3 regions of the Alteromonas sp. ABH2_165 genome follow, and region 1 is predicted to be linked to each of the others. Evidence: predicted binding sites of a transcription regulator. Region 1 holds the regulator's gene; each other region holds the start of a gene.
The links. Region 1 encodes sigma-54, which starts transcription at its own class of promoters, with help from an activator protein. Its sites were predicted from a motif close to GTTGGCACGNNNNTNGNNT; they were not measured.
Positions count from the first base shown of each region.

Region 2: ACXAFQ_RS07555 (BON domain-containing protein) is a predicted target of sigma-54. The motif match lies at 9,119-9,137, and genes of this name have one in related genera.
Region 3: ACXAFQ_RS13025 (NarK family nitrate/nitrite MFS transporter) is a predicted target of sigma-54. The motif match lies at 3,543-3,561, and genes of this name have one in related genera.

Region 1 covers NZ_JBSWWF010000006.1:272,541-283,045, forward strand. Annotated here, with positions in the region: gene ACXAFQ_RS13605 (substrate-binding periplasmic protein) at 1-624, opposite strand, end outside; gene ACXAFQ_RS13610 (HPr family phosphocarrier protein) at 654-926, opposite strand; gene rapZ (RNase adapter RapZ) at 926-1,771, opposite strand; gene ptsN (PTS IIA-like nitrogen regulatory protein PtsN) at 1,817-2,260, opposite strand; gene hpf (ribosome hibernation promoting factor) at 2,269-2,556, opposite strand; gene ACXAFQ_RS13630 (RNA polymerase factor sigma-54) at 2,586-4,064, opposite strand; gene lptB (LPS export ABC transporter ATP-binding protein) at 4,155-4,880, opposite strand; gene lptA (lipopolysaccharide transport periplasmic protein LptA) at 4,880-5,449, opposite strand; gene lptC (LPS export ABC transporter periplasmic protein LptC) at 5,418-5,981, opposite strand; gene kdsC (3-deoxy-manno-octulosonate-8-phosphatase KdsC) at 5,978-6,532, opposite strand; gene ACXAFQ_RS13655 (KpsF/GutQ family sugar-phosphate isomerase) at 6,532-7,503, opposite strand; gene ACXAFQ_RS13660 (calcium/sodium antiporter) at 7,532-8,488, opposite strand; gene ACXAFQ_RS13665 (ATP-binding cassette domain-containing protein) at 9,046-9,846, shown strand; gene mlaE (lipid asymmetry maintenance ABC transporter permease subunit MlaE) at 9,843-10,505, shown strand, end outside.
Region 2 covers NZ_JBSWWF010000003.1:40,257-50,761, forward strand. Annotated here, with positions in the region: gene ACXAFQ_RS07520 (ATP-binding protein) at 1-2,418, shown strand, start outside; gene ACXAFQ_RS07525 (response regulator transcription factor) at 2,447-2,974, opposite strand; gene ACXAFQ_RS07530 (sensor histidine kinase) at 2,974-4,032, opposite strand; gene ACXAFQ_RS07535 (TonB-dependent receptor) at 4,118-6,223, opposite strand; gene ACXAFQ_RS07540 (hypothetical protein) at 6,551-7,093, shown strand; gene ACXAFQ_RS07545 (response regulator transcription factor) at 7,496-7,882, shown strand; gene ACXAFQ_RS07550 (endonuclease/exonuclease/phosphatase family protein) at 7,966-8,931, opposite strand; gene ACXAFQ_RS07555 (BON domain-containing protein) at 9,174-9,776, shown strand; gene ACXAFQ_RS07560 (hypothetical protein) at 10,173-10,340, shown strand; gene ACXAFQ_RS07565 (hypothetical protein) at 10,412-10,505, shown strand, end outside.
Region 3 covers NZ_JBSWWF010000006.1:136,622-147,126, reverse strand. Annotated here, with positions in the region: gene ACXAFQ_RS13030 (bifunctional protein-serine/threonine kinase/phosphatase) at 180-1,901, opposite strand; gene ACXAFQ_RS13025 (NarK family nitrate/nitrite MFS transporter) at 1,931-3,397, opposite strand; gene ACXAFQ_RS13020 (hypothetical protein) at 3,674-4,270, opposite strand; gene ACXAFQ_RS13015 (putative manganese transporter) at 4,542-5,738, opposite strand; gene ACXAFQ_RS13010 (hypothetical protein) at 5,858-6,202, shown strand; gene ACXAFQ_RS13005 (class II fumarate hydratase) at 6,223-7,602, shown strand; gene ACXAFQ_RS13000 (hypothetical protein) at 7,820-8,173, shown strand; gene ACXAFQ_RS12995 (hypothetical protein) at 8,166-8,636, shown strand; gene ACXAFQ_RS12990 (hypothetical protein) at 8,649-8,861, shown strand; gene sodN (superoxide dismutase, Ni) at 8,863-9,345, shown strand; gene ACXAFQ_RS12980 (S26 family signal peptidase) at 9,346-9,660, shown strand; gene ACXAFQ_RS12975 (glycosyl transferase family protein) at 9,651-10,505, opposite strand, start outside.

The sequences.
Region 1 (10,505 bases):
TAGCGTTAATGCAATATCATTTGAGTCGGCGGTAAACTGTAATACTGCCGTGTCATCCAGAATCAAATCCACACGTTCACGCTTAAGAAAAGCCAGTCTTCGCTTTACATTTTCCAAATGGATAAGCTGATTGGGAAAGCGTGAAGCGATTTTCTCTTCAAACTCACTGCCATACCAGCCGCTGGTATTGAGTGCCAGCGTGCGCCCTTCGCTTAACAGTTGAAACAGTGTTTTTCCCGCAAACTCGCCTGCGCGCTCGGGAATATACGCGAAGCCGATAAACTCAGCGCGATACGGTATCGAGAACAGGTTATTACGTTGTCTGTCTTCGTTACGCGCGGCGCCGACTACGATATCAATGCCACCCCGGGCAATTTGTTCACCAACCCGTCTTTCAGGGAGCGGATAGCTTTGTAATTCGTAGTGCATGTGGGCGAGTATCTGTTTTAACAGTTCGTAATCTTCGCCGGTAAGCACATCATTCTGGTGGTAAATATAAGGCGGCCAATGTGCCGCACTGATCCCCAGGGTAGGGGCATTGTCTTCAGCGGCATTGATTTGGGGAGTACAAACTAATATGGCCAGCATGCTGAACAGCAGCTGGGTAACACTTCTAACAGACACGTTCAATTCCATTTGTTGTGAGTGTGCGATCACTCGTCTTCGTTAAACCTACCGGCAATTAGCGCTTCTACAGCATCCATTGCTGCTTCTGCGTCTGGCCCTTCAGACACCACGACTACCTGTTCGCCTTGATGGCTTTCCATCATCATTAATCCCAACACGCTATTGGCATTGGCCTGTTTGTCACCTTTGTGCAAGGTGACTTCAGCATCAAACTGATTGGCCAACTGAACCAATTGGGTTGCCGCTCGGGCATGCAAACCGAGTTTGTTTACAATTGTCAGTGATTTCTCTACACGCATTACTTACTTTGCTCACGGTGCCTGATTTGTACATCAGGGTGGTTTTCACGGAAGTTCTTTGCCAGCGATTCTGCTACGTAAACAGAACGATGCTGACCACCGGTACAGCCAATGGCAACGGTAACATAACTGCGATTATTGCGCTCGAGGTGAGGCAACCAGGTAGTGATTAGGTTCTGGATTTGCCAGATAAACTTCGTCACGATGGGCTGAGAGCTTAAGAATACCTGCACAGGCGCATCAAGGCCAGTAAGATGTTTTAAGTCTGGCTCCCAGTGTGGATTGGGAAGGAAGCGGGCATCAAACACGTAATCAGCATCTTTTGGAATACCGTGTTTGAAGCCAAACGATTCGAACACCAGTACGAGTCGGGAGCTTTTTTTTCCAAGAATACGCTCACGGATGAGTTCAGCGAGCTGGTGAATACTGAGTGAGTCGGTATCAATATTGAGGTCGGCACGCTCAGCAATAGGGGCCAGCAGCTCTTTTTCTGTTTGAATGGCATCCGACAACGATTTATTCAAACGTGCCAACGGGTGCAAACGACGGGTTTCGCTGAAGCGTTTCAGCAGCATGTCGTCGCCCGCATCGATATACACGATGGTAACGGTCCAGGATTCTGGCAAGTAATCGAGAATTTCCACCAGTTCGGCAGGATCTTTAGGCAGGTTACGAACATCAATGCTCACTGCAACCTGCTCGTACTCGTCGGCGACGGTATGGGTGAGTGCAGGGAGTAGATTAACCGGGATGTTATCTACGCAATAGTAACCGAGGTCTTCCAGCGCCCGTAATGCGACGGATTTCCCTGAACCGGAACGACCACTGATGATAATGAGCTTCACGTTTTTCTCCTGAAATACCGTGTTAACGCAGGCGTTTACAATAACTTACTGTAATGCGCGAATAATATCATCACTTGTATCAGCTTTTCGGATACTTTTTATTGTCTCTTTATCGCTAAGCTTGCCAGCAACCATGGCGAGCGTTTGCAGGTGACCGTCAGTTTGTTCCTGCGGTACCAAAAGGGTGAAGAAAATATCGACGGGTTTATTGTCTATGGCATCGAAATTAATGGCTGGCGTAGTGGTTACGACAATGGCAATCACTTTTTCGAGTCCGGCAAGGCGACCATGAGGAAGCGCGATACCATTACCAATACCTGTGCTGCCCATGCGTTCACGTGCCATTAGAGCACTTAACACCGTGGCTTCATCGATATCTGCGTTGTTTTTAGCGGCAATCCCACTGATGATTTCGAGAATGCGCTTTTTACTATTGCACTGGACCGCACATTCAGTGCGATCCAGGCTAACTATGGCTTGTATATCCATGAATTCAATTAATGCTTTTTAAGCTTTTCCTTGTGTTTCAGAACCTGCCGGTCGAGCTTATCTACCATGCTGTCGATAGCTGCGTACATGTCCTGATTTTCGGAAGAGGCAAAAACCTCTGCGCCACTGAGGAAAACCGTTGCTTCTGCTTTCTGATTAAGTTTTTCGACATTCAAAATTACGTGCACATTCGATATGTGGTCGAAGTGACGTTCTAGTTTACTGAATTTCGTATCGACATAGGTACGCAAAGAATCTGTGATCTCAACATGATGACCAGTAAGGTTTATTTGCATATTTCGTCTTCCTTATTTTGAGCAGCCCATTAAATGAGGCTTTTGCGTTGGTTAGACGGCGGGATCGATAGGGACTCCCGGTACTTTGCTATTGTTCGCCGGGCAACCATGATGCCTTGATCGGCCAACAACGAAGCAATCTTGCTGTCGCTCAGCGGTTTGCTTGGCTTTTCAGCCGCAACCAGCTTTTTAATCAGTGCGCGAATCGCTGTGGATGAACACTCACCACCGGACTCTGTGGCCACGTGGCTTGAGAAGAAGTACTTCAACTCAAAAATGCCTCGAGGCGTATGCATGTACTTCTGGGTGGTAACCCGGGAAATGGTTGATTCATGCATATCTACCATTTCTGCGACATCGTTCAGCACCATTGGTTTCATCATTTCAGGGCCATGCTCAAAAAAGCCCATTTGTTGCTGAACAATGCAGTTCGCTACTTTAAGCAGGGTGTCGTTACGGCTTTCAAGGCTCTTGATAAACCATTTCGCTTCCTGCATATGAGAGCGAATAAATTGTGAATCGCTGCTATTGCGGGCCTTACGGCTCATTGCGGCGTATTGTTGGTTAACACTTAACTTCGGCAGGCTGTCTGGGTTGAGTTCTACTACCCAACGGCCGTTTTTCTTCGCCACAGAAACGTCTGGAATAACGTATTCTGGTTCCTTAGTGATAAGTGCACTACCCGGACGCGGATTCAGCGTTTGCAGTAGACGCATAGCTTCACGAAGCTGGTCTTCTTTCAGGCGCGTTTTCCGCATCAGCGTACGGTAATCTTTGCTGCCAAGTAAATCGGCGTGCTCTCTTAACAGTAATCTGGCTTCTTCCAGCCAAGGGGTATCGGGGGCGTATTGCGTTAATTGCACCAACAAACATTCTTGCGGTGTACGCGAGCCAGAACCGATTGGGTCGAACAATTGGATGCGCTTGAGTACGCATTCCACTTCATCTTCTTCTACCGGCTCTTCCATGTCTTCACTGTTCACGCTTTGCAGAATGTCTTCCACGGTAACAGTGAGGTAACCCGATTCATCAATCGAGTCGATGATGGCCAGCGCGATAGCGCGGTCGATGTCTGAGAAAGGCGTTAGGCGCATCTGCCAAAGCAGATGGTCTTGAATATTTTCGGTGGTTTCACCTTGGAATATTTGCTCGTCATCACCGCCGGCAGGACCGGGGGCAGGCGCAGAAGACGCAGAAATGTATTCGTCCCAGGTGCTGTCGAGAGGGAGTTCATCGGGCAGGTCATTTTTTTCCAGCGCTTCGCCGGTATCCATGCTTTCCGAGGCTGACGCAGATTCAGGCATGCTGTCGTCGTTATCGAGATTATTCTTCTCAACAACATCGTTGTCTGAACTGTCGTCCACTTCCAGCAGCGGATTAGAATCCAGTGCTTCCTGAATTTCCTGTTGTAAATCCAGCGTCGACAACTGCAATAGTTTGATCGCCTGCTGAAGTTGCGGCGTCATTGTCAGTTGTTGACTAAATTTTAGCTGTAAAGATGGTTTCATCTACGTCTTATATTAACTCTGCAAAAAGTATCTGGCTAAAACGGCGATTTATTATTCTTAAATTGCGGTTTGTTATGCCCGATAACTTAACTATAGCCTGAATTGCTCACCTAGGTATACATCTCGAACTTTTTGATTACTTAATACCTGTTCTGCGGTGCCCTGAGCAATCAGTTCTCCATGACTGACGATATAGGCTTCTTCACAAACATCAAGGGTTTCCCTTACGTTGTGATCGGTAATCAGGATGCCTATACCTCTGTCTCTTAAATGTTGAATGATCTTCTTTATATCATTAACCGAAATTGGATCAACTCCGGCAAAGGGTTCATCAAGCAAAATAAATTGTGGGTTAGCTGCTAAGGCTCTGGCAATCTCAACCCGGCGGCGTTCACCACCCGACAAACTCATACCTGTACTATTACGTATATGGTTAATATTAAATTCATCAAGTAGCGCGTCGGCTTCTTCTTCACGCTGATGGCTTTTTAAATCCTTACGGGTTTGCAAAATAGCCATGATATTTTCATGTACCGTGAGCTTTCTGAATATCGATGCTTCCTGCGGCAAATAGCCAATGCCGCGACGTGCACGCTCGTGCATTGGCTCGTGAGTCAGCTCATTTTCGTCGATATTAATTTTGCCTTTATCCAGTGGCACCAATCCTACAATCATGTAAAAGGTGGTGGTTTTTCCCGCACCATTGGGGCCCAACAAACCCACAATTTGACCGGTAGACACAGAAAGGCTTACATCGCGCACAACCTGACGAGATTTGTACGACTTAGCCAAATGGCTCGCGGTTAACGTGGCCATTACTGATTGTCACCTTCGTTGTCATCGCTTTTCTTTTCGTCTTCAGACAGCCCTTTTACGGTTTCTGGCTGAAATACCGTGGTAACACGACCACTGCTCGAGCTGTCACCGCCGGTGGCAAGAAGCTGCTCTTTGCCCATGTCATAACGAATGCTATCGCCTTGAACCATGCTGCTATCTTGCTGAATTTGAGCCTGACCTTGCAGGGAAATGAGCTTACTGGCAACTTCGTAACGAATTTCATTGGCGCTGGCTTTTACCTGTGCACCATCGTCCATGGTTTGTGAATAGCTGGCCGGTTCGCCATAGGCCACAAACACTTCTTTACCGTCACCGTCGCTAGCAATAACCTGAACTTCATCGGCGGTAATCACCAACGAACCCTGGGTAATCTTCACGTCTTCTTTAAAGGTAGATGTTTTCTTCTTGCCGTCAATGAACTGCGACTTCGCATCAACTTTAATTGGCTTGTCGAAATCTGTGTTGTCGGCCAAGGCTACTGTGGGCATTACAGCAACAGAGATCGTTGTTATCAGGCTAGCTGCCAGGGGAATAAATCGTTTGAACATGATCTATCAACTCATATTGTTGGGTACGCAGGTTTGCATTAAAACCATTGCTTTTGATGATGGTCTGAACACCGCGGATATCAACAGGTTGATCGGATGTCATCGTTTTATCATCCAGATTAACCTTAATGAAATCAGTTGTAATGGTCTGAACGAACTCGTCAGGATTCAGACTCTTAATCAGCACATTATCTTCTAACTGAATGAGATCGTCATTATATAATGTGCCTTTATCTGCGGTTACCTGCCAGGGAGCTTCATTTTCCGCAGCATAGACAGTGTATTTGGGTTGACTGAATAACACAAAGCCAAGCTGGTCGTAATGTTCCATTGAAGCGGCGTACACCTCATGATTCACCTTACCTTCATCGTTGTACAAGGTGGTGGTGAGGTTTTTGGCCTTATAAGCCGGGCGTAACGCGCTATCACTCATCGACTGAGCGGGTTTTTCATCTTCGGCCATCCACACGGGCATGTACATCAACAATGCCATCACAAACAGTGCGGAAATACTGAGGCCTAATCGATTCATACACTGGCACCGTGAATAATATCCAGCGTACCCACCGCTTGCATAATCACATCACACACTTCACGCACAGCGCCGTAACCACCAGGCTTCGTGGTGATCCAGTTCGCTTCACGGGTAACCGCAGGGTGGGCATCTTTAACGGCAATTTTGGTTTCAGCGTACTTGTACATGCCTAAATCTGGCATATCGTCGCCAATGGCCGCCACTTGTTCGGGGCTAAGGCCAAGCTTCTTGCATAAATCGGCCATGGCATCGGCTTTGTTTTCCTGGCCTTGAATGATGTGTTTAACGTTCAGCGCTTTCATGCGGTTTTTCACAATGGCTGAGTCGCGACCGGTAATCACTGCCACTTCAATACCGCTGTTAATCAGCGCTTTAATGCCATAACCGTCGCGGGTGTGAAAGGCTTTCAGCTCTTCTCCGTCGTTGCCGAGATAAATACGGCCGTCAGAAAATACGCCGTCTATGTCGCAAACCAACAGTTTGAGATTCTTCAGCTTTTCAAATCGCTCTTCACTGATAACGCCGTAAAAGGTGACTTCATGTCCCATTAGAGCACTCCTGCTTTCAATAGCATATGCATGTTGAATGCGCCGACTGGTTGCCTGTTTTCATCGACAACCATAAGCGCGTTAATTTTAAACTCTTCCATCAGGTTCAATGCTTCCACTGCCAGCGTTTCGGCGCGGGTTGTTTTGCCGCCGCGCGTCATCACTTGGGCTACCGGCGTAGAATGAATGTCGGTTTTCGCATCCAGAATGCGGCGCAGATCGCCGTCGGTAAAAATACCCGCGAGCTTGTTGTGTTCGTCAGTGATACCTGTCATGCCCAGGCCTTTGGAAGAGATTTCCAGCAGCGCTTCAGAGATGGTGGCAGACGATGACACCAAGGGCAGTTCATTACCCGTCATCATAATATCACGGACTTTTAATAACAGTTTACGGCCAAGGCTACCGCCAGGGTGCGACAACGCGAAATCGTTTGACGTGAATCCTTTGGCGTCCAGTAACGCAATGGCCAGTGCATCGCCCATCACCAATGTGGCGGTGGTACTCGATGTTGGCGCTAAGCCTAATGAACAGGCTTCTTTTTCCACGCTGATGTCTAGTACCACATCGGCATGTTGCCCCAATGAACTGTGGGCGCTGTTCGTCATGGCAATAACTGGCACGTTTAAGCGCTTCACTACTGGCAACAAGTTAACCAGTTCGCCGGTTTCGCCTGAATTGGAAATAGCCAACAGCACGTCAGACTCACTAAGCATGCCCAGATCACCGTGATTCGCTTCACCAGGATGCATAAAGAACGCCGGTGTACCGGTGCTTGCTAGGGTGGCGGCAATTTTGCGGCCTACATGACCGGACTTACCCATGCCACTTACCACCACTTTCCCTGTGCAGCTTGCGAGCATCGCGCAAGCGGCTTCAAAGGTGGAATCTAAACGCTCGGTAAGGGCGGAGATCGCCTGAATCTCAATATCGATAACCCGTTTAGCCGAGGCAATATAGCTAGAATTATTCATTTATCCGTTTTCGCTTGTTCGTAAATACTTACCCGAATAGCCAGTACTGATAACCAAGAAAGCATAAAACAAAAATAGCACCTTCAAGGCGACCAAGTTGTCGCTTACCGATGAAATTAAAGCTTAAGAAGAACAACAGCACGGTAAGGCCAAACATCACCCACATGTCACGGTTGTACACGTTCTCATCTAACGGGCCTGGCGCAATTAACCCTGGCATACCAAGCACTGCCAACAGGTTAAAGATGTTCGAGCCAATCACGTTACCTAATGCTAAATCACTTTCACCTTTCAGCACGCCAGCAATACTGGCGGCCAGTTCGGGTAAGCTGGTACCGAGGGCAATAATCGTCAGACCAATCACCAGGTCTGAAATTCCAAAGAAGTGGGCGATATCTACGGCCGCTTCTACCATGAAATGTGCGCTTAACGGCAACAATACAAGTCCCACGCCTACCCAAAGTACCGCCGAGCCGGTATTTACGCCTTCGGGAATTTCGCTGTCGGTGTCTTTTACCAGCGGGTCTTCTTTATCTACCTGCAGTGAAATCCAGGCCATAGCGGCGAGTACGAACACAAACAAGCCGAACAGAATCATACCTTCAAAGTGCGCTAACTTACCGTTATTAAGGAAGAACATGGCAAGAACGGTAACGCCAAGCAATACCGGAAATTCGCGTTTGAGGGTAGAGGAAGACACCACTAAGGGTTTTACCAGGGCAGTGATACCCAGTACCAGGGCTACGTTGGTAATGTTTGAACCCAGCGCATTCCCCACCGCGGTATTCATATTACCGTTCGAGGAAGCAATGGCAGAAACCACAATTTCAGGAGCAGATGAGCCCATAGCAACGATGGTTAAACCAATCATCATGGGTGAAATGCCAATATTTTTCGCCAGTGCAGAGGCGCCGTACACAAAGCGGTCAGCACTCCAGCTAAGTACAGCAAGTCCCAGCAGGAAAATGCAGATAGAAAGTATCACAAGTTACCATTCGTCTTTTGTTTTTTCGGATTGTCGCAAAAAGCGCGGCATTTGCCTATGCTTTCGATAGAATACGCACGTTTTGCATAATTCGATGTTTAAAATCTATTCGAAATGGAAAAAGCGAAAGCCCGGTCAGGTTATTGAGGGGGAACCCCTTAAACGCGGCGTTCGTTGATGTATTCAATCTGCGATATTTCTATTGTTGACCTGTATCAGCATTATCAGTGTGATGAATCCCCGATTTAGTAAAAAAATGTCAGCATAGCGCATTGTTTGCTGTGTGCTTGTATGCTGCGTGATGACAACATTACGTTTATGACATCCGACTTGTTTTTGCGCTGTTTGGCGCGACATTTGCTGAATGTTAGATTATTTGCATGTTAAGCCGGGCAATAGTCCAAACTTACATACGAATAATCGAAAAATGCGAACACAACTTGTAACTTTTTCGTCTTTTGTCGGAATTAGTAAAAAACGTACAATGACCTCATAGTGGTAAAAGCCGCAACATCTGGCTCAGTAACGAATCTGAAAGGAAGGCAAGTCTTCAATATATGGGAAATTTAGTAGAAATAGACAACATGACATTCCGTCGCGGTGAACGCGTTATCTATGACGGTGTGTCGATTGTTGTCCCCAAGGGCAAGATTACCGCGGTAATGGGGCCTAGCGGAATAGGTAAAACAACGCTGTTAAAACTGATCGGTGGTCAGTTAGCGCCTGAAAAGGGTGATATCCGTTTCGACGGTGACAGCATTGTTTCGATGAGCCGCAGCGAGCTGTATAAAACCCGTCGCCGAATGAGCATGTTATTTCAAAGCGGCGCGTTATTTACCGACATGACAGTGCACGATAACGTAGCCTTTCCGCTGCGTGAACATACCAAGCTAGATGAAGATATTATCAGCACTATTGTCGCTCTTAAGCTACAGGCTGTGGGCTTACGTGGCGCTGCGCAAATGAAACCGAGTGAATTATCCGGTGGTATGGCCCGTCGCGCGGCGTTGGCCAGGTCTATTTCCCTCGACCCCGATCTCATTATGTATGACGAACCGTTCGCCGGTCAGGACCCAATCTCCATGGGTGTGCTGGTAAAGCTTATCCGCGAACTTAACGATGCACTGGACCTTACCAGTATCGTGGTTACCCACGATGTTACCGAAGTACTCACCATCGCCGATTACATCTACATTCTTGCCGATAAACGTATTATCGGGCAGGGCACAGCAGACGAAATCAAAAACAGTGATTCTGCGCTGGTACAGCAATTTTTGAAAGGCGAAGCCGACGGCCCGGTGCCGTTTCATTATCCTGCTGCCGAGCTCAACGAAAGCCTGTTTGGAGGTAAAGCATGAACTTCTTCCAACAGGTTGGGGCAAATACACTGGCCCGTTTAACCGCTATTGGCCGCGCCGCACTTATGCTGTTTGGTGCCATATTCGCGATGCCGTCGCTGAAAAATATCCCGCTCACAATTCGTCAGGTTTACGTGGTGGGTGTGCAGTCGCTGCTTATCATTGTGGTATCGGGGTTGTTTATCGGCATGGTAATGGCATTGCAGGGCTATACCATTTTGGTTGGCTATGGCGCAGAGGGCAGCTTGGGACCCATGGTGGCGTTATCGCTGCTGCGTGAATTAGGCCCTGTGGTTACCGCGCTATTGTTTGCCGGACGCGCCGGTTCTGCGTTAACCGCGGAGATTGGCTTAATGAAAGCCACAGAGCAGTTATCCAGCCTTGAAATGATGGCCGTTGATCCACTTCGTCGTGTGGTCGCGCCACGCTTCTGGGCCGGTTTGTTTTCCATGCCTGCACTCGCCATGATCTTTAGTGCTGTAGGTATTCTTGGCGGCCACTTAGTAGGTGTTGACTGGCTGGGCGTAGATAGCGGCAGTTATTGGTCGCTCATGCAATCCACCGTAGAACTTCAGAAAGATGTCATAAATGGGGTATTGAAAAGCCTCGTGTTTGCCTTAGTTGTGACCTGGATTGCCATTTTTAAAGGATATGATTCG
Region 2 (10,505 bases), on a different contig from region 1:
ATTTTTCTGTGGACGCAGGGCATTATTTCCGATGCTGATTTTTTCAAAAATTGGGTTAGCTGGTACATGGGGGATGCCATCGGCATTATCTTTATTGTGCCTTGGCTACTCGTATTCTTGCCGAAAACCCTGTCTGCCAGAGTGTCGAAGGTGCGTTTCGTTCTCTATTCATTGATATCTGTCACGTTATGTTCTGCGCTGTTGGGGTATTTGGTTACCAACACTGAAAAGCAGAAACACAGTATTGAGTTTGGTGTAAATGCGAATGTGCTGGAACGTTCACTAACAGGGCAATTGGCCCGTGTGTCCGATATTTTACAGGCTATCGCTGGCTTTGTAAGAATTCAGGAACAAGTGACTCCCGCCGAATTCAGAACCTTCGTCACCGAATTATTAAAAAGAAACTCTGCTATACACGGCTTGTCCTGGAATGAACGTTTGAGCGAACGTGAACTGGCTGCGTTTGAATTAACCATGCAGAAACAGTATTCCGCATTTGACCCCGACATCCATTTTGCAATTAAAAGCTTGGCTGCGGCTACTCAAACCGGCGCCAATGGTATCCATGTTGTTGTGTCGTATATCGAGCCGCTTGCCACCAATGTGGAAGCGCTTGGTCTGGATGTGTATTCAAACGCTTCTCGACGTGAAGCGCTTAATGCCGCGTGGCGCACAGATTCTCTTTATCCTACTGTGCCAATTAATTTGGTGCAGGGAGATTACGCCGAACCTGGTGTTTTGCTGTTTTTGCCTGCTGGCCACATCTCCGAATCTGAACATGGTGGTTACGCCACAGGGGTACTAAAAGCGCAATCGATGATTGCAACGGCTTTCGAGGGGGCGCTTCTCGAACATGGTGCGGTGTTGGTTTTCGACCCTGACGTGACAGAAGGTAATGCGACCCTTTTTCGAAATAATATCGGCGAGAAAGAAGCCAATGCGGTGATCAGCCAGTGGGCGGCAATTCGCAATGGTGTAGAACAGCAGATAACCGAAGCGTATCCGTTGTTCGAAAAACGTATTATTCAGGTTGGCGCGAGGCAGTGGGTTTTACTGCAACTCAGTGAAAGTCAGTTTCTTTATCAACCCTGGGGCGTTCACCTGTTGCTTGCAGGTACCGTGCTTTTCGCAGGTTTATTAGGGTGGTTTATCATTATTGTTGCCGGTCATACGGATGAAATTGAATTTCAGGTAGAGCGTCGAACGCTTGATTTAACTGAAGCCAATAGTCGCTTACGCGAATCTGAAAAAGCGCAGGCAGAAGCTGTGAAAGAAGCACAGCGTTCTAATCGCGCAAAAAGTGAATTCCTAGCGAACATGAGCCACGAAATCCGCACGCCCCTGAACGCCATTTTAGGGCTAAGCCGACTTGGGCTAGCACAAAATCCGCCAGCCAGTTTCGGCGATAAATTTTCCAAGATAAGCCATTCAGGCGAACTGTTGCTTGCCATCATCAATGACATTCTTGATTTCTCAAAAATAGAAGCCCAAAAACTCCAACTTGAACACCGAGTATTCTCCCTGAAAGATATTGTCAGCCAACTGCGTGATCTCTTTGCAGAGCAAGCAAAAGCGAAAGGGATTGCGCTGAATTTCCGCTTTGAGGGTAAACTCACGCCATGGATGCTGGGCGATTCACTCAGGCTGCGTCAGGTGTTGGTGAATCTGCTGAGCAATGCCATTAAATTTACCCGTCATGGCAGTGTCACCATGACATGCCGAGCAGAGAAGATCAGCGAATCTGCCAGTGAGTTAATCATTACCGTCGAAGATACCGGCATTGGTATGTCAGCATCGCAGTTGTCAGTGGTGTTTGATGCGTTCACGCAAGCGGATTCATCAACCAGTCGCAAATATGGCGGCACGGGGCTGGGCATGGCTATCTCACACCGACTAGTGACGGCCATGGAAGGTAAAATTGAAGTCAGTAGTGAGGAAAACCAAGGCACCTGTTTTACCGTTTCGTTGCCGTTTGGCATACCTTCAGAGCAAGACGTTGCGCAATACCGAGAACAATCAAAATCGGCAACAGCCAAGGGGAAAACCGTTACCAGCGGGCATATCTTGGTGGTAGAAGACAACCAAATCAATCAGGAAGTTGTTGGTGAGCAATTACGTCAAATTGGCCTGCAGGTAAGCTACGCTGACAACGGTGCGTTGGCTGTTTCTGCGGTACGGGAAAACACCTACGACCTCATTCTAATGGATATTCAAATGCCAGTGATGGATGGCTATGAGGCGACACGACATATCCGCGATGCAGGTATAACTACACCCATTGTGGCGTTAACCGCTGCGGCCATGGTAGAAGATATGCGAAAAGCGAAGGCTTGCGGCATGAATGATCACTTAAGTAAGCCGTTTCGACAGGAAGAGATGATTCGAGTATTAAACCAGTGGATAACGCGCCGTGACTAGGGGCTCGTCTTTACAGAAGGCGGTTAAGTTAAGAAGGCGACAACTTTTGTAACTTTCGTTGCAATGTGCGCCTGTGCATACCTAGTGCTTTCGCGGTAGCCGAAATATTGTTGTTATTGTCGTGCAACGCCCGCTGTATGTGCTCCCATTCAGCTTGCGCCGGGGTCATGGGTAAGTGGGGTTCCGTTTGCTCGTGTTTAGGCTGTGCACCTTCGAGGCGCTGAAGCAACGCCTGAAACGTCACGGGTTTAGAAAGGTAGTCTGTCGCCCCTTTTTTAATGGCCTGAACAGTAGTGGGGATACTGGCGTATCCCGTCATTATGATGAGGTGCTCTGGTGAAAAGTGCGTTTTTAATTGGGTGATGAAGTCGAGCCCAATTTCATCTTCCAGCATCATATCAAGAAACACCGCAAACACAGATTGGGGTTCATGGGCTAAGGCTTCCGATGCCGACGAATAGCAGTGCACAAGGTAGTCGGTTTTGGTTTTAAAACGGCGTGACAGCACTTCTGAGAGCCTCACGTCGTCGTCAATAATCAGTACAGTTTTCTTCATTATTGAACCGGTAAAAATACTGTCGTTTTAAGCACAGCGTTAGCTTCAGTGTGCATAATTTCCCAATTTACATGGCCATTGAATTTTTCAATCGTTGCATTGGTGATCACACTAGCCACACCGTTCCCTTTGTCGCTGAAAACCAATTGGCGACCTAAATGTTGCACAGAATCGGATGACAGATTTTTAACCGGATTGATAATTTCTAAGGTCCAGGTTTTATCTGTTACAGCGGTGCAAACCACGGCTTGTTGGGTATCGTCATCTGCAATTTCTTCCCACGCGTTAATAATGATATTCGTCAGCGCTGGCAATAGCGTGCGGTCAGCGCGAAGTACACCATGGGCGGCTTCGTTGTGCCATTCAATACTGGCTTCGGGCCTTGCGAGTTGCAAACTGTATCGCAGCGACTTCATGAGTTCATCGGTTTGATACACGGTGATTTTCGCTTCTCTGACTTCATCGGCAACCTGCCGCCAGTTGCTCAGTAATTGATTCAGCCGCGTGATTTGGCCGCTCATTTCGTCAATTAATGCATCATCACGCTCTTCTTGCCATTCCTCAAGTAGCAAGTTAATGGTTTGCACAGGCGTGGCTGCATCGTGGGTTAATTGCGCTGCGGCAGTGCCAATGGCAAGTAATTGCTCATTGCGAAGTTGGGTTTCTCTTAACTGCAAAATAGCAGCATTGCGTTCACGTAATTGCCATCGATAGTAGCTGATAATAGCGGCGATAAATAAACTGGTGCCAACAAAGCTAAAAACCATATTTCGGGCATGCTGTAACATGCCCCCGTGATGCAGGGTACCATCTGGATAGAGTTGGCTTAACTGACCGCCAATACTGGCAACTAATACAACGAATGCCGCAGGGAAGGGGAGCTGAATAAGCCCAATGACCAGGGGAACCAGCAAAAGGATGGCATAAGGATTACTGGCACCACCATGGAGCGCGATTACCCAGTTTCCCAGCCCAATTTCAGCCAGAACTGAAAATAAAGCGGGCAGGATAGGCAACCGCTTTTTCCCAGCCAGCAGTGTGAACAATAGCAGTAACATAGTGGGTTATTTGTCGAATGGTGTTGCGCCATTGTACGTGCAGCGGCGAGGAAATGCTGCACGACAATGGCAAATACTGACAATATCAGAAGCTGTAGCTAATGCCTGCATCAAACGAACGGCCTCGGCCAGCAATTTGATTAAAGCCATTGGTGTTGTCTTGCCTGAACTCTGCCACGCTCACGCCACCCAGCGGCGCTTGGTAGTACTCGTCGAAAAGATTAGTGATATTAAAGTGCAGGGTGAATGACTGCCAGGTATACGCGGTGTTCACATCGACAACGGAAAAGGCATCTGTGCTGTTTTCAAAACGTCTTAAGTCTACATCGTTTTTGTTGCCAACCCACTGCCAGCTTACCGATGATGAGAATGCATCGCGCACATATTCTACTGAGAGCGTGTTTTGCATTGGCAATATTTGGTATAAATCGCCGCCGTCGTCACGTTCTCCCCGCTGCCACTGGAATGCGTTTTTCAGCGTGATTTTTCCACTTGTGCTGTCCATTAATACCCGAGAGGCTTTTACGCTGGCGCCGTAGAGTTGGGCATCGGTATTGCTAAACTGCAGAATATTACGTGCCCCGGAGGTAATGCCCGAGCGGTTGAAAGTGCCAATGACTTCGACATCAATATAATCGCTGACATCGCTGTACCAGGTGCTGATTTCAGCTGCCCAGTCACCGTTGAGAACAGAATAGGTGATTGAAGCGGTATGGGCCGTTTCCGGGTTTAGGTCGATATCGCCCACATAACCATTGCCATCGCCAAACCAACCGATCATCGATGTTGCCATTGCGCCGCGGCCCCAGGTATATCGCTCGTAAAGGTTGGGCGCGCGATTTTTGCGCGCCAATCCGAATATCAGTTGACCATTGCTCTCTAATTCACGCATTGCCTGAATAGTCCCGTCAATCAGGGTGTCAGATTGTCCGCGGTCAGCCATATTAAACATCATCGCCGCTTCAGCATCTGGGCTCTGCATGGCAGTCATACCGCCCATTCCACCCATGGAGCCCATTCCCATCATGTTGCCGTCGTTGTATGCCTGTACATCGCCGGTATCGGTGGTGACATATTCTAGCCGTGCGCCAGCGCTCAAATGCCAATCGCTTTTATGAGCAGACGACCACTCAGCAAAGGCTGCCAATCGCTCTCGCTCACCGTCATTGATATTTACGTAATCGTTCGGTCCCATCATCATGGAGTTCTCAACAGCGGGCCACCAATCGTCCAGGTTATTGCGATACCATTCTTGTCCGAATACCCATTGACCTTGCGTTGATGCGGGGAGCAGCCATTTTAACTTTAATGTTAGGTCTTCACTTTCTGTGTTCATGGGCATCATGCCGGTTTTCTCTGGCGTGAAGAAACCCATCTCATGGGTAGTTCGACGCAGACTCAGCGTACTGTCCAGAGCAATATTGCTGAATTGACGTTGGTATAAAGCAGTAAAACCGGTACTACTATTATCTGTCATATCCATGTATTGATTAGGAAAGCCCTGATAAGGGATAGACTGATGAGTCAGACTAAGTTGTAGTCGTTGCTCATCATCCTGATAACCGGTATTAATGATGTGGTTGGTAGACTTGTAAAGTGTATCAATAACCTTATTTCCGCGGCCATCTTCATAGCTGTCTGCCGATACCCGGGTGCCGGCGTAGCGTATGTACCAGGTGTCATTGGCAACTAATGCGCTGGCTGACAGGGTACGTGCGGTGTCGTTGCTTTGGAAGAAATAGCCAAGTTCCGCTTCCTGGACTTGAAAGTTACTTGTGTCTGAAAAGGCCGGTTCGAAGGTGCTAATGTTGATAACACCGGCAATGTTGTCACCGCCTTCACTGACTAATGACACCCCGGGAAAAACGCTGATGTTGTGTACCTGATTGGCTGAAACATAAGACAGCGGCGGATTCATCTGATTACCACAGGCTGCCGTAATCGGGGCGCCATCTGTGAGTAATTGAATGCGGTCTCCCATCATGCCATTCATGACTGGTAGTGCGGAAACCCCGCCGGCTGCAGAAAATTGCAAACCGGCATCGGCTAAGCGTTCAGCGAGAGTTTTATCGTCATGCAGTTTTAGTGGATGGGAAGAGACTTCAATAATTTCAACAGCGTCTGGAGTGGCGTGAGCTAACACACTTAATAATCCAGCACTGGAAAGCACAGCAAAAGGCAATAATTTCACGGCAAGTCCTGCTTTTAACTTGGGAACGATTAAATTGTGGTGAAGCGCCGGCGATGGTGAATCATTTGGTTGAGTGCCGGTTTAGTTGGACGGAAGTGTATCGATTAGGTATGAAAAAGCGATGCGACATATTGTCGCACCCCGTATATTTTTTGCTCAAAATGAAGTGCTTAAGCCAGAAGTGAATGAAAATTGGACAATTATGCTGCTAAGTATGAAAGAAGTGTCATGATCGAGTCATTTCTCATTGTCATACTAATGTTTAGTTGTCATCATGACACATAGGATATACCTTTTTTGTATATACTTATTCTGTAGGAATTCGTTGTGTCTGAGAATCAAGTTTCTGTAAAGACGTTCAGTAAAGAAGAATTGAAACACGCGGTTATTTTTTCCGGCATTAGCCCTAAAGCCATGCGTCGCGTTTTTGCGGCATGGTGCGTGTTCTGTGTAGTTGTAGCAATCATTGTGGTAATGGCGCCCGACTTGAGTCAGGTGTTTCAACTTACCGTTTTCGGTGTGCTCATTGCGTTTTCAGTGGCGATGTTCGCCCAAAGCCGTATTGCCGAAGGTTGGCCGGCGATGCTGTCGTGCGAAGACGAAATTTGTGTGGTGAGAGACCCGCAAATGCGTGAGTTTGTTTGTGTTCCATCGTCGTTAGTTACTGCGGCAGAACCCACGTTAATCAAACCGAACAAAAAAGCTATCGCGCTAAAGCTCGACACCGAGAAGCTTACCGCTACGGATTTAGACACACTAAACCAAGCAGTTTGGCCAAGAGATGACAGGCTGCTGGCATTGGCTCAGTTTATTTCACGAGACAAAGCTTGCATTAAACTGCGTAAATCTTTTCCACACCTGGCATCATAGGGTTGATGCGCGCAGTTTGATTGCACAAAAAATGCACAGTGCGTCGGTTGTTGTGCATTTTTTTCCGACATTCCGTTAATTATTCCCGTCTGATTGCTGTTCTTACGCATGTCTAAATGGTAATGTTGTCTTACCATTAAAAGTAAGAATTTACGCAAATTAAGCTAAGATATTGAATTTGTTTACTTAATTTTTATGGCTTTTGCAAGTTGAAAGTAAAGCTTACGCTTTTTTAATCACCATGCAGTAAATGGCGTGAAATCTGCAATTCAATTTTTACGGCGATGCACGCACGGGTAGTGCAACGTGTCGCTGGGTAAGTTTCCTTAAGTTTTAGGTCCGGATGGACCAGTCGCAAGGTGTGTGGACGAGATGAGTGCGAATGAACAGCAAGGAGGCAACATGACCCCGAATACTATTTTAAATATTCTCGTTGTTGAAGATGATCCAACTGTAGCAAGCCACTTAACCAGCTTTCTTACTGGCCTGGGTTGGAACGTTGATTTTGCTGCCAGCGGACGAATGGCAGTTAGATTATGCAAGAGCAATCAATACGACGCTGTTTTGCTTGATGTGGTAATGCCAGACTTGAGTGGTACGGCTATTTTGCAGCATATCAAGAGTTGCTGTAATGCCCCGGTTCTGTTGATGAGCGCCAGTGAAAACAGCGATATCTCAACCCGATTTACCGACGCAGATGACATTGTGCCAGATCCAGCAAATTACCGAGATATTGTGTCTCGCTGTCAGCGGTTCGCAGAAGCTTCCGCGATGGCTATCACAGCCTAATATTCATTTCTTTAAACAAAACCCGCGACTTGCTCGCGGGTTTTTTTATATCTAAATCACGATCCGATTGTTCGCATGCAAACTCAAGGTTTTAATCTTAACGTAGTTAAAAGCGGAAAATGGTCCGAGCCTATGCTTGGCATGCGTTTTATGTGGACGAGTTCAAAATGGGATGAATGAAAAACGTGATCCAGCGGCCAGCGCAGAGGCGGATAATCGGCATGGAAGGTATTGAAAAATCCTCGGCCACGGCGGGGATCAGACATTCCGCTGATTTTACGGAAGTCCCGAGTAGTCGGAGACCAAGCAACATCATTAAGATCGCCGGTAACAATGGCGGGGGCATCTAGCTTTGCCATTTCTTTACCTACCACGGTAAGTTCTCGATCCCGTGGCTCCGCCGATTTGTTTTCCGTCGGGCTGGGTGGCTTCGGATGAACAAAATGAATTTTCACATCTTGTTGATTTATCGTTGTCCAAATCTCCATAGACGGCACGTCGCCCTCGATGATGAATCGAATTTTCTCATTACTAAATAGTTTGCGGCTATATAAGTGCATTCCATAGAGGTTTTCCAATGGACAGAAAAGCCGGTGAGGGTAGTCATCATGCAAAACTTCCAGTGCTGCTTCCCAGGCAGCGTTACTTTCCAGTGTGACCAGAATGTCGGGTTGATGCTGATCCACTAAATCAATGAGCGCTTGATAGTTATCGTTTGGCATCAGCACATTGCTGGTAAGAATAGAAATGGTCTGTGTGTCGTCATTACCGCGATATTGGTTAACTTCTGTAGGCCACAAAGGGGTATAGGGAATGACCCAGAAAAGTTGATAAGCAAACGCAATGACACAACCAGCTTGCATCCAAGCAGCCAAGACCGGTTCATCTACATACCAAAAGCACCAAAAGAGACTCAGTACGGCCAGAACAAATGCCTGTTGTAAACGAGGAAACTCCCAGACCCGAATTAACCAGTGTTGCCCTGGAAGATGGGGAATGAGGGCTGTAAGCATAAACAGCACTGACAGGATAATCATCACAGTAGTCATGGCAAGTCCATTCACTCAGAGATAGAAAAAGTTCGATATCTATAGTGCAATCTGCGTTGATTCGATCAATACGGTTAATTTGTAAACATAAAGTAAAACATTCCTAAAGTTGCGAAAAAATTGCAAGTTGTGGCACGTCAAAATGTGTATATTTTTTAGAAAGCTTTTTAAATCAGTATTTTATTTTGTTGGTATGAAGTTGGCATCAGCTAATGTGCTTGATAATTAAGGAGAGCAAAATTATGAAACGTACAATTCTTTCACTGTTAGTTGCTGGTACATTAACGACATCTGCATTTGCAGGCACTATGGACTCTTCGAATAAGTGGGAAGAAGGTGCTAAAGATGCCTGGATTGATGGCAAAGCTGAAGCAACATTGTTGTTTAACGGAAACCTGAATTCTTTCGACATTAATACCGACGTGCAGAACGGCAAAGTTGTGCTTACCGGTAAGGTGGAGAATTCGGTAGATAAAAAGCTTGCTGAAGAACTTGTCGCCAACATTGACGGTGTGACCGATGTGGACAACCAGCTGACCATTCTAGCGGACCACGACGATGCTGATGTCGATAATGACGACATGGATGGTGAAGCAGCCATGGATAAACTCACCGACGCAAAAATAGCGACAGTGATTAAAACCCGTCTGCTAATGGACACAGACATTTCAGGATTCGACATCGACGTAGATGTGAAGGCTGGTAATGTTACGCTTACAGGTACGGTCGATTCAGACGCTGAGCGCGACTTGGCGGTTGAGATTGCCAAAAATGCGTCTGATGTAACAGATGTGGAAGACAACCTGAAAGTGGTTGAGCCTCAAAAAGCAATGGCTTCTGAATAACAAGCCAGTGTTAAGCTAGTCGGAGTCGTTACTCCCAAACAAACGCCCGGTGATACGCACCGGGCGTTTTCGATCTTGGCTTTCAGCGCTTTGTGTAGGCAAGTAGCATGCTGTGAAAATCTTTCCTGCCTCAGGTAAAAACTATCCATAAGTCTAAAGTTGGCATTCTTTTACAATGCTGAACTACCCGATATTAGCTTTTTCTAGTAAAAAAGTGCTATCCATTGTGGTTATTTCAAGTCATTGATTAAATTGATTTTAATTGCATTTATTCAACTGGTGAAACCATTTTTTTTGCCTGGCTAAAGCCTTTCTAACCCATTCACTCTAATCTGGCCTGAAAATTGGAAGTATGAAGGTGTGTAAGTTTACTAATACCCTTCTAAAAGGAATTGTATGAAATTTTTAAAAACCAAGCATCGCCCACTTCCAGAAACGTCTTTCGAGCGTTTTATCCATTCGCAGCCGGTTTTTAACTGGTTCGATCGTTACGATAAAGCCGATAAAAAAGTGGGAAGAGTGAGCCCGGCTCTCGGAGCAGAAGCGCAGGTGGTTGGTAAGTAATTGATTTTATAACGTTCCGGACTTGATTAACCTTCCAGGCAAAGTTTCGCTTAACCAAGATGGTGATATACATGAATTACTTAAAAATTGCAGTAATGACAGTGTTATTAACAACCAGCCTTGTAGCACTAGGCTCAGGAAAACAAATATCTTCCTGGCTCGGCG
Region 3 (10,505 bases), 140 kb from region 1:
TAAAATCAACAACTTAGAAAACCACTGAGGATAGTCCTTTCGATTTTTGGAGCAAAGTAGTGCATTTATGCACAAATAACGTTCAAATCATCCATACAGGGTGCATCGAAAATGCACAGATACGGTTCATCACTGCACTTTAGCGACACAATACACCCTTTTCGCGACTTTTAGCGCAATTAATGACGAAACAAGGAAAGAACGAGTAAAGCCATCAAGATCACGCTTATTCCCTGCCAAACCAAGACAGGATTTCGCTCAATCAAGGGTTTTTGTTTAGTTTGGCGAGTTAATAAAACACCGGGGGTTTGCAAATCGCTTTCAAATTCAGAAAACGCTTCATAACGGTAGGCGGGGTTGGGTCGTAATGCTTTTTTAAGGCACTCGTCGAGCCAGATGGGGAGATCAGAACGATACCGGCTCAGCGGCACATATTCCCAGGCGTGGTAGTTAACTGGTATTGCACTATCACTGTTCATTTCACTGTAGGGAAGTTTCCCGGTAAGTAATTCGTAGCACACTACTGCGGTGGAGAACAGGTCGCTGCGGAAATCTGCTTCATTATGGATTAGGTATTCAGGTGCAATATAGTTCACCGATCCCAACGGCGTACCCTCCTGCAATTGCAGCCCGACTTCTTTGTGAGCAGCAACCAGCACCGTCCCAAAATCAATGAGTTTAATTTCGCCTGCGTCTGTCAGCATGACATTTTCAGGTTTAATATCCCGATGCACCATTTGTTGCCGCTGCATTGCCCGAAGCGCCTTTATCATTTGCAGGATAAGTCTTCGCACCTTGTCAAATGAGGGCTCTGGATTGTCGATAATCCACTGTCGTAACGTAGCCCCTTCCACATACTCACAGATGTGATACATAAATTTTGCTGATGCCGGACGGGGCACTATTTTCATGATATGCGGGTGATTTAACGTACTGCCCACCCACTCTTCTCGAAGAAAGCCATCGAGATAAACCGGATCGTCAGAAAAATAAGACGATGGCGTTTTCAAACAACGCAACTGCCCTGTGGCCTCTTCAACAACTTTATATAAGCTACTGCGGGTGCCATTAAACAGCATTTCGACAACACGATAACCCTCTAGCTTCATGCCATCCTCCAAGGCAGGAGGAATGGCAAGGGAATAAATTTTTTTACAGGCTTCTTCAAGGTTGAGTTTGGGAATAGCCACCACTTTCAACAGCAGACAACTCACATTGTCGTCACTGCCATTTTCTATGGCCCGTCGAGTTAGCGCTTCCGCTTTTTGCTCAAGATTACTTTCATCAGCATCTTTTAATATCTCTTTGAATTCCGCCGCAGTGATAAACCCGTGTAATCCGTCGGTACTCAACAGGAACACATCACCAGCGCGCAACTCAAGAGACTGGTAGTCAATTTCTAACCGCGAATCTATACCCAATGCCCGGATGAGCGATCCGCCTTTGTTGCCCCCCAGGGTATGATCTTTCGTAATTTGCTCAAGATTGCCTGCGTCGCACCGATAGAGCCGACTATCACCGGCGTGAAAGACAAATGCGGTTGCAGATTTAAAGATAAGACCCGTGAAGGTAGTGACACACTGACTGCCCGAGCCAACAGAATAATCTACCTGGCTGTGGCACCAGCGATTAAGACTGGTAAGAATTTGGCCTGCGGCTTTTTTTACTGTCCAGCTGACAGGTGTTTGCCGATAGTCGCTGATAAAGCTGGTAACCGCCATTTGCGACGCTTCTTTTGCCCGGGAACAGGCTGAAACGCCATCCGCAATAACGGCAGTTACCCCTTTGTTAGTCAGTTCAGCGTCGGTGCCATGCCAGGCGGCGAACGCGTCCTGATTTTCGTCTTTTATTCCGGCGGTACTATGACCGCCCATCGCGACTTTAAGCACTGAACCCGACACGCACTGATTCCGTTTAATTTACTGTTAAATCAGGATACCTCAATCAGTTCAACGGTGCCGTCTTCTTTTACTTCCGTAATGGTACCGCTCGGCTCTTTCATAAATAATAATGCGACAAAACCAAGCACGGCGGTTCCGCTGATCACCAGAAAGAATGTAGATGTATCGACCATGGCATAAACTGTTAGATACGTTACCGCACCTACGTTCCCGTAGGCACCTGTCATACCGGCAATTTGGCCAGTAAGACGACGTTTAATCAGTGGCACAACCGCAAACACCGCACCTTCTCCTGACTGAACGAAGAACGAGCAAGCCATTACCGCCAGAACCGCCAGCCAGATGGGCCACGATGCATCAATCAGGCTCAGTGAGAAATAGCCTAGCGCCAGACCCGCAGTAAGAATCAAAAGCGTTTTCTTACGCCCAAACTTATCTGAAATTAAGCCACCACCAGGACGAGACATCAGGTTCATAAAGGCATAAAGCCCTGCCAGCAAACCAGCAACAGCCATGCTCAACTCAAAGGTTTCAGCAAAAAATGCTGGTAGCATGGAAACGACGGCCAGTTCAGAGCCAAAGGTTGCAAAATAAAGAATATTCAATACTGCCACCTGCTTGAATTCGTAGCGGTGTGCTTCAGGCACTGGCTTTTCAAACACCGGCTTATTCACTTTAAATGTCGAGTAAGCATCGAACAGGTAAAGCGCAGTTAATCCAGCATAGATGAGATTGCATGCGGTGTAACTAAGCAGTGGCAAACCACTTGGAGACAGTTTATACGCCAGCAATGCCAATATTAAATACATAGGCAGCTTCATCACCAACAGGAAGAAGAAGTCGCCTTTAGAGGTCACTTCCATACCGCCCAGGTTTTTCGGACGGAAGTAGGTTGAACCTTTTGGCGTATCAGAAACGTTTTTGTAGTAAATAACAGAAAACAGAATACACAATGCACCGGTAATGCCTATGGCATATCGCCAGCCATCTTCACCACCAAAAAGTAATGCCAGGGTGGGTAAGGTGAATGCCGCTGCCGCTGAACCAAAGTTACCCCATCCGCCATAAATACCTTCAGCAGTACCCAACTCTTTTGGTGGGAACCATTCACTCACCATACGAATACCAATAACAAAGCCTGCACCAATAAAGCCAAGTGCAAAACGGGCTAATGCCATTTGGGTAAAGTTATCCGCCAGGGCGAAAGCAAAACAGGGAACAGAAGAAATAAGCAGCAGGGCTGAATAGACTTTTCTTGGGCCGAATTTATCAGTTAACGCACCGATAACCACTCGGGCGGGGATCGTGAGCGCAACGTTGAGGATCAACAGTGTTTTCCACTCCTGAATACTCATGCCCAGATCATTGACGATGACCTCCTTGAGCGGTGCCATATTGAACCACACGAGGAAGGTAATAAAGAACACCATCCAGGAAAGATGAAGTATCTTCATTTTTCCTGTGAACGAAAACAGATTGAATTTTTCGGCTGACATATGCGTTTTCCTGAGACAAAAAAAAACCCACAGCTATCCTCAAGGGACAGTTATGGGCTTCATTACCGGTGGTCAGTGAAATATCACTGACAATATAATTTATTATTATACAGTGGGCCGAGGCTTCACTCTTATGCCAGGATAAAAGCAAATCCTTTGCCAAGACAAAAAATCACATTTAATCATAACCTTACTGAAAAAACTTGCGCGCATCCTGGAAAAAGAGGTTCTAAATGAGTGCAACCTCACCTTTTTAGTGCAGATTGGTTTGCAAACTTAGAGCATGCCCAGCAAATCTGATTGATAGCCTTTAATGGTTAGAATGCAGGTGTGGGCAATGCGTCCTTCATCCTTGCCAGAGAGTACTAGTGCATTGACCCGCGAAAAAAGTAGCGACTTTTGATAGTCACAGTATCGCTGCAGCAGGTAGAAAAAACGGCTGCTCTTGTTCATTACCGGGCCGATGTAGTTATGTAAGCGTCTTTGCTCAACTTCATAGATTTCGCAGATAGTTTGACTGGCCAGCAATTTCCCCAAACAGACGATTTCAGAGCATTTTTGGTTACCGCATTCACCCACCCAAGGGCAGCAACCAGATAGATCCTGAATATCTGCTCGCAAACAATGCATAACGGGCAGCCCGTTGCCGCCACTGCCCCAGGACAATATATCTGTATCGGGACGGCCGTATACCGATATCGATGACAGAGACATTAGGAAACGATAATGATGTAGGAGTAATGTGCTAACGCGTTTTTTACTGTAAAACATTTTTTTCTGTTTGAGGAATTGCTTGAACTGATTTGCGGTGAATGAAGATGCATTGCTGATTCGTTCAGCGCTTACACTACCGTGCAGCATCACAAGGGTCATCGAATAATCCTGTAAAAAATGAGTTGGCTATTCTCCGCTGAATTTGCCCAATACTCTGAGAAGTGTGCCACAGGTGACTGCAGTGCCAGCGGACAAGAGCAGAAAAAACAGAGCGTCCATTTTTCACCTCCATATTTGAAGAAAAAAAGCTGCCCCAGGGAAAGGGGCAGAAACCAAGTGCGAGTTTCAAGATAGGTTCAAGTGCATAATAGATCTACATCACACCAATTGCAAATAATAATCATTATTATTTGCAATTGGTGTGAGCAACTCATTCAAACAGGAAGTAGTAGCCGTAGCCAACAATAAAGGCGGGCACCGCTGAATAAACCGTGGCGAGTAACGCCGCTTTGGGAGATAGGGCAATAGCAGGAAACAGCGCATCACCGTCGTTGCTTATCGCATTACCCAATTGAGCAGAAAAAGGCACTGCCCCTTGCAAATATAAGCTGGTCACCAAAATTTGTGGCCCGCATCCTGGTAAGAAGCCAATAAGGATTGCAGCACCTACGGTAATGGCGCCAGCAGAATCGAACAATCCAACCAGATCAATATTCAGAAAGTGCACCGTAAGCTCGAACATTAAAAAAGCCACAACTACCCAGGACAGTACAAACTGTGTATCAAGCGCAGCCTTCTTTTGCCAGGTTTCTGGAGGCTCTGGCGGCTCTTCTCCGGCAACCGATTGATAACCGGTTCCGCTATTACAAAATGACCACAGCAAGATAGCCGATGCGCCCAATACCGTACCAAGCAGGTTAATGGCTTCACCGGATATGCCGAAATGAATCCATGGCGCGATTTGCAGTGCCATACAAAGCGCAATAGCAAAAGTAGGCGCAATGCTCCAAAACCAGAATCGGGTAACTAAACGCACTATGCGTTTGTGGAATGGCGTGAGTTTGCGGCTCTGGCCTAGAGACTTAGACACGTTGATGACGTCTTCGTGCTTGCCTTTGTAATTGTGAAACTTCCTTACTACCAGCCCCGACAATGTACCCACTACGACACTGATTGCCATCACCAGAAGACCATCTGCGGGCGATTGTGCCAGCAGCAAGAATGCTGCATCGCCCATGGTGCTGGTGAGCACAGCAACCACAGCACCAAAGCTCACCGCCCCTTTCGTGTACTGAGTAACAACGACAATGGCGCCACCGCATCCCGGCAGTGCACCCAGTAAAGCGGCTCCGCCCACTTCCAACCATGGATGTTGCTGTAACCGGGAAAATACACTTTCCAGATTGAGTCTTTCTGACAAAAAGTAATACAACGCCATAGACACATATACGAATGCCGCAACCTGGTAAAAAGCATCGGATAAAACGGCCATCGTAATATTTCTGGTCGATGGAAGTGCAAGTAGCGTAAGCAATACAAACGGAAATATAAGCCGCTTGTTTCTCCACATAACGTGCTGCTGAATTCCCTGGCTCATCATTTGCCCACGTGAGGAAAGTGTTGTCATGTTAGATCCATGAATTACTGATTAAGAATTAACTCTAATTGCGACACAAACATAATGCAAATCATTCTCATTAAGATTTATATGTGTATACTGAGTCTTCTTTTCAAAAATCGGAGGTAATGGCCTTGGGTAACCCGTGCAAATTCGATTTTCATCAGATAGCTGATGTAACCACCGTAGTTAAAACAGGTAGCCAACCTGATGAGCCTGAACATCTCACTACCTTTGTGACCTTGTGGCGGGAATATGCCGAGCTGCATCCCCAGACAAGAGTATTCAGTTATCTCAGGTGTGCAGACATTCTTCTACAAGTTTCCAGAGACCAAAAGCTGCCTCTACATTGGCGTCAGCAATGTGCCAACGCTATCCATAAGCCGTTTTACCTTGCTTGCCGATTTGCAACTTCTTCATACCAACTCACACAAGTCAGGGCTTTTCAGGCCAGACTTTCTCTCACTAATTGATACCCGTTAAGGACATAAAGATGACAACGACAAGAGTAGAAAAAGACAGCATGGGTGAACTGCAAGTGCCCGAAAATGCGCTTTATGCCGCACAAACGCAGCGCGCAGTAAATAACTTCCCGGTAAGTGGGCAACGCATGCCCGAAGCGTTTATCAGAGCATTAATACTAGTGAAAAAAGCGGCCAGCCGGGCAAATCTCTCTTTGGGAGAGCTCGACGCAGAACGGGCAAATGCCATTTGTCGGGCCTGTGATGAACTCGTCGAAATGGAAGATCTAATGGGTCACTTCCCTGTTGATGTCTATCAAACTGGCTCAGGCACCAGCACCAACATGAATGCGAATGAAGTGATCAGTACGGTGGCCTCTTCACATTCCGTTGAAAAAGTGCACCCAAATGATCATGTCAATTATGGCCAAAGCAGTAATGATGTGATCCCAACGACGATTCATGTCAGTGCTGCCATCGCACTTCAGGAAGATGTTCTACCCTCTCTGCGTCATCTGGCAGCGACAATTGCAGAAAAAAGTCACCGCGTGAAAGACTACTGCAAAACTGGCAGAACACACCTTATGGACGCCATGCCTATTCGCATGGACCAAAGCTTGTCAGGATGGCAGGCTCAAATTGAGCAACAAATTAGCACTTTGGAATCGCTGCAACCGGCACTTCAAAGCTTAGCGCAAGGCGGTACTGCCGTTGGCACGGGCATTAACGCGCACCCTGATTTTGCATCTGCCTTCAATCAGGAGCTCTCAGCAATTACCGACATCAACTTTACGCCGGGCACCAACCTTTTCGCCCTTATAGCGTCGCAAGATACAGCGGTATCGGTGTCAGGAGCACTTAAGTCTACCGCAGTCAGCCTTATGAAAATAGCCAATGATCTGCGTTGGATGAACTCGGGTCCGTTGGCAGGTTTAGGTGAAGTTGCCCTACCGGCTTTACAACCAGGCTCTTCAATTATGCCCGGAAAAGTAAATCCGGTAATTCCGGAGTCCGTAGCTATGGCCGCTGCTCAGGTTATCGGTAACGACACTGCCATCACCATTGGTGGTCAATCTGGTAACTTCGAACTTAACGTCATGCTTCCACTGATTGCGCATAACTTGCTGAACAGCCTCACGCTTATTGCAAACTCTGCAAAAATCCTCGCCGATAACGCCATTGCCGGATTTACCGTGAACCAGGAAAACCTCGAAGCTTCACTGGATCGTAATCCAATTCTGGTAACTGCACTCAACCCGGTTATCGGCTATAACGCAGCGGCTGAAATTGCCAAGAAAGCCTATAAAGAGGGCCGCCCAGTTGTGGATGTCGCAGAAGAGATGACAGACATTTCGCGGGAAGAGCTTAAGAAACTCCTCGACCCACGTAAATTAACCGGTACTACGGTTTAATACGCGTTATTAAAGCCGCAATTATCAGCAACGCCAGGCCCCTGCCCTGGCGTTGCTAACACTTTTTTGAAAAAAACCTGTTCCTTTCCCCCAAGAGTATAACCACTCAAAAAGATGTAAATAATAACAATTATCATTTGCACTCACAAAATATCAGCGCTATGGTTAATCCAAGTGAAGCAGTTATCAATAATGCCAACAACATAAGGATGCCTCAGTGAAGATCACCTACTTATGTCAGAAACACGCGGAATGGGTGTATAGCCACCCTGAGCAGGCTATTCACTACTTAGCCAGGGATGAATATCAAGGCAGCATGCTTTTTTATGACGCGCACTACAGAGAAGCCATTGCCTACCTCGGTTGTGCTTTCGATATTTGCGTCATCTTGCTTGAGGTTGATGGCGGCGAAAATGATGTGCTTAAAGACAAGATGGAGAGCCTCGCCAGACAACTAAGCCATGCTTACTACAAACTTGGTCTCGAGGATTACCAACAGGGCATCTTGATGAGAAGTAGAGAGGCCCTGCAAACCGGCTCATATATCAGAGAGGCAGTGCTTCATGCGTGATCTGAGTAACGTGAGCGAAATGAACCCGGCGTGTAGCAACGCTTATCGCGATTGGGAACAAGTCATTATTGCGGCGAACAGAGACTACGAAATTGATGCATATAACATGGCGCGTATGCGCTATCTCAGTGCCATCTCAATTGCAAATTCCATGATAGAAATCGCGCCCTGCGCTCGCCCTGTTGTGGGAGCATTACTGGTGAGTTACCACAACCTGGCCGATCTTTTCGAGCGATTGAAGCAACAGGGTGAAGCCGCAAAACTGCACCAGACGTTGCAAACACATATCCATAAATTAGCTTACCAGTTTCCGGATTCACCGGTTTTGTGTTGGGGGCAAAGAATTGCTTGTGAACAACTATACCTTTTCCAGCAACGCAACGATGACCCGGCCTTGTTTAACAAAAATCAAAACATTAGCCCTGTCAAAACCGGACTTTCATCCACTTCGAACCTTCACTAATAGGAGTTTTATATGTTCAGTAGCCGTTCCATAAAAACCGTGATTGCGTTGGCAATCAGTTTGTTTAGCCCTGTTCTATGGGCGCATGCCGGCCACGACCATAATCATTGGACAAGTACATTTCTGCACGTGCTTTTCTATGCCTCATTGTTTGCAGCAGCCTGTGCATGCGGTTTTGCTGTGTACAAAGCCGTAAAACGAAATCAGCGTATCCAGGGAGAGTAAAATGTTACATAACGTGCTAAAAAAAATTGATGCATTAATTCCTGTGGAGCGCGCAAGTGCGCATTGTGATATTCCTTGCAAAATATACGATCCAGTAAGCGCACAATTAGCAGCGTTGAGCGTGATTCGTTTGCTTGATTTGATCAACGAGGTCGAAGAAGGCAACACGGCACAACTTATTCGACTGGTGCAGGAAAAAGAAACCCATGCCGAAAAAGTGAAACATGAAGTCCGTATCATTTGGGGTGATTACTTTAAAGCGCCGCAAATTGAGAAATTCCCCGATGTTCACGAACTGGTTCACAAAATCATGATGACAGGTTCAGCGTGTAAGCAAACGGTTTCCCGGGAAAAAGGCGCAGAGCTTTTGCAATTGGTTAATCAGTTCTCAGAATATTTCTGGGCAACCAAAGACGTTGAAACCTACGTAGTCACTTCCCCTTACCCGCCTGCGGAACAAGTGGTCTACCCGGTATTAAAATAAATGCTGAAGCTCTTCAAGGTTAGCGGCTGTAGTATGGAACCCACGTTGCCCGCGGGCACGTTTGTGTTAGTGCGCCGCATACTCTTTGGCTACCCAAGAGTTAACGACCTTGTTGTTTTTCGCTGTGCGCTAAGAGGCATAATGGTAAAGCGGGTTCTGAGTACAGAACCCGGTTTAGGTATGTATATGGCAGGTGACAATATTGCCGAGTCGATCAGTTGCGAAGACATTGGCTGGGTTCACCGGAATCAAATTCTCGGTAAGGTTATCTGGCAAAGTCAGCGAACGAACGTGGTGGATAGCGTTCAGAACTGAAACGGTAGCGCCGCTTTGTCTCGTTGTTCCCACATGCTGCGAGCCAGCAATTGAGCTTCATCCTGGCTTTGCGCCTCTGACAGCATAAGGTAAGCAACCAGGGTTGCATGTACTGCCTGAGCACCATATTGGTGCTCGATATTGCCCTGCCAGAACGCCAGCATATCGTCGATGTCCATTTCACGGTCTTTCATTGCCCACTTTTCTGTCATTTCCGGCAGCACTGGCATTTCCGTTTCACCATGTCGAGTAATGAACAGTTCCGTTGGACGTTCACTGTTTACCTCGGGATCTCCGCCATCGCCACGAAAACACAGTGAAGCATAATCGCGAAAGGCTTCATTCACATGGCGGTGTTTATGGTCGAGGTGCATGTGATAAACACCTTGCACACAGTAAGGCGCAGCCGTTGGATTGAGCAAACGTGCAAGGGTGTTCGCGCATGACCGCAAACCAAAAAATTCCCGCAGTTTTATAAGCGTATTCAATGGCGGAAGTACAATACCTAAATCCAGATACGTAACACCCTGAGTATCAAGCTGCGACTTGGCGGCCGCGGCAGATTCAACCGCCGGTAAGCCGAGCGTAGGTAAGACATGGCTTGCATAAAGCCGGCCCGAGCCGGGTTCGTGGGCGCCGTGCAAAAAGACCTTTTTGCCAGACTTTGCCAGCAAGGCAGCAGACAACAAATACCAGGGTAATTGCCGGCGTTTACCAGCGTAACAGCCTATATCTACTTGCGGCCTTAGTGCTTTGATTTCTGCAGGTATGAGCTCGTGACAAGCGCGTACAAAGCCAATGACTTCATCGGGCGTTTCTTCCCGGGTACGCAGTAACATTAGAAA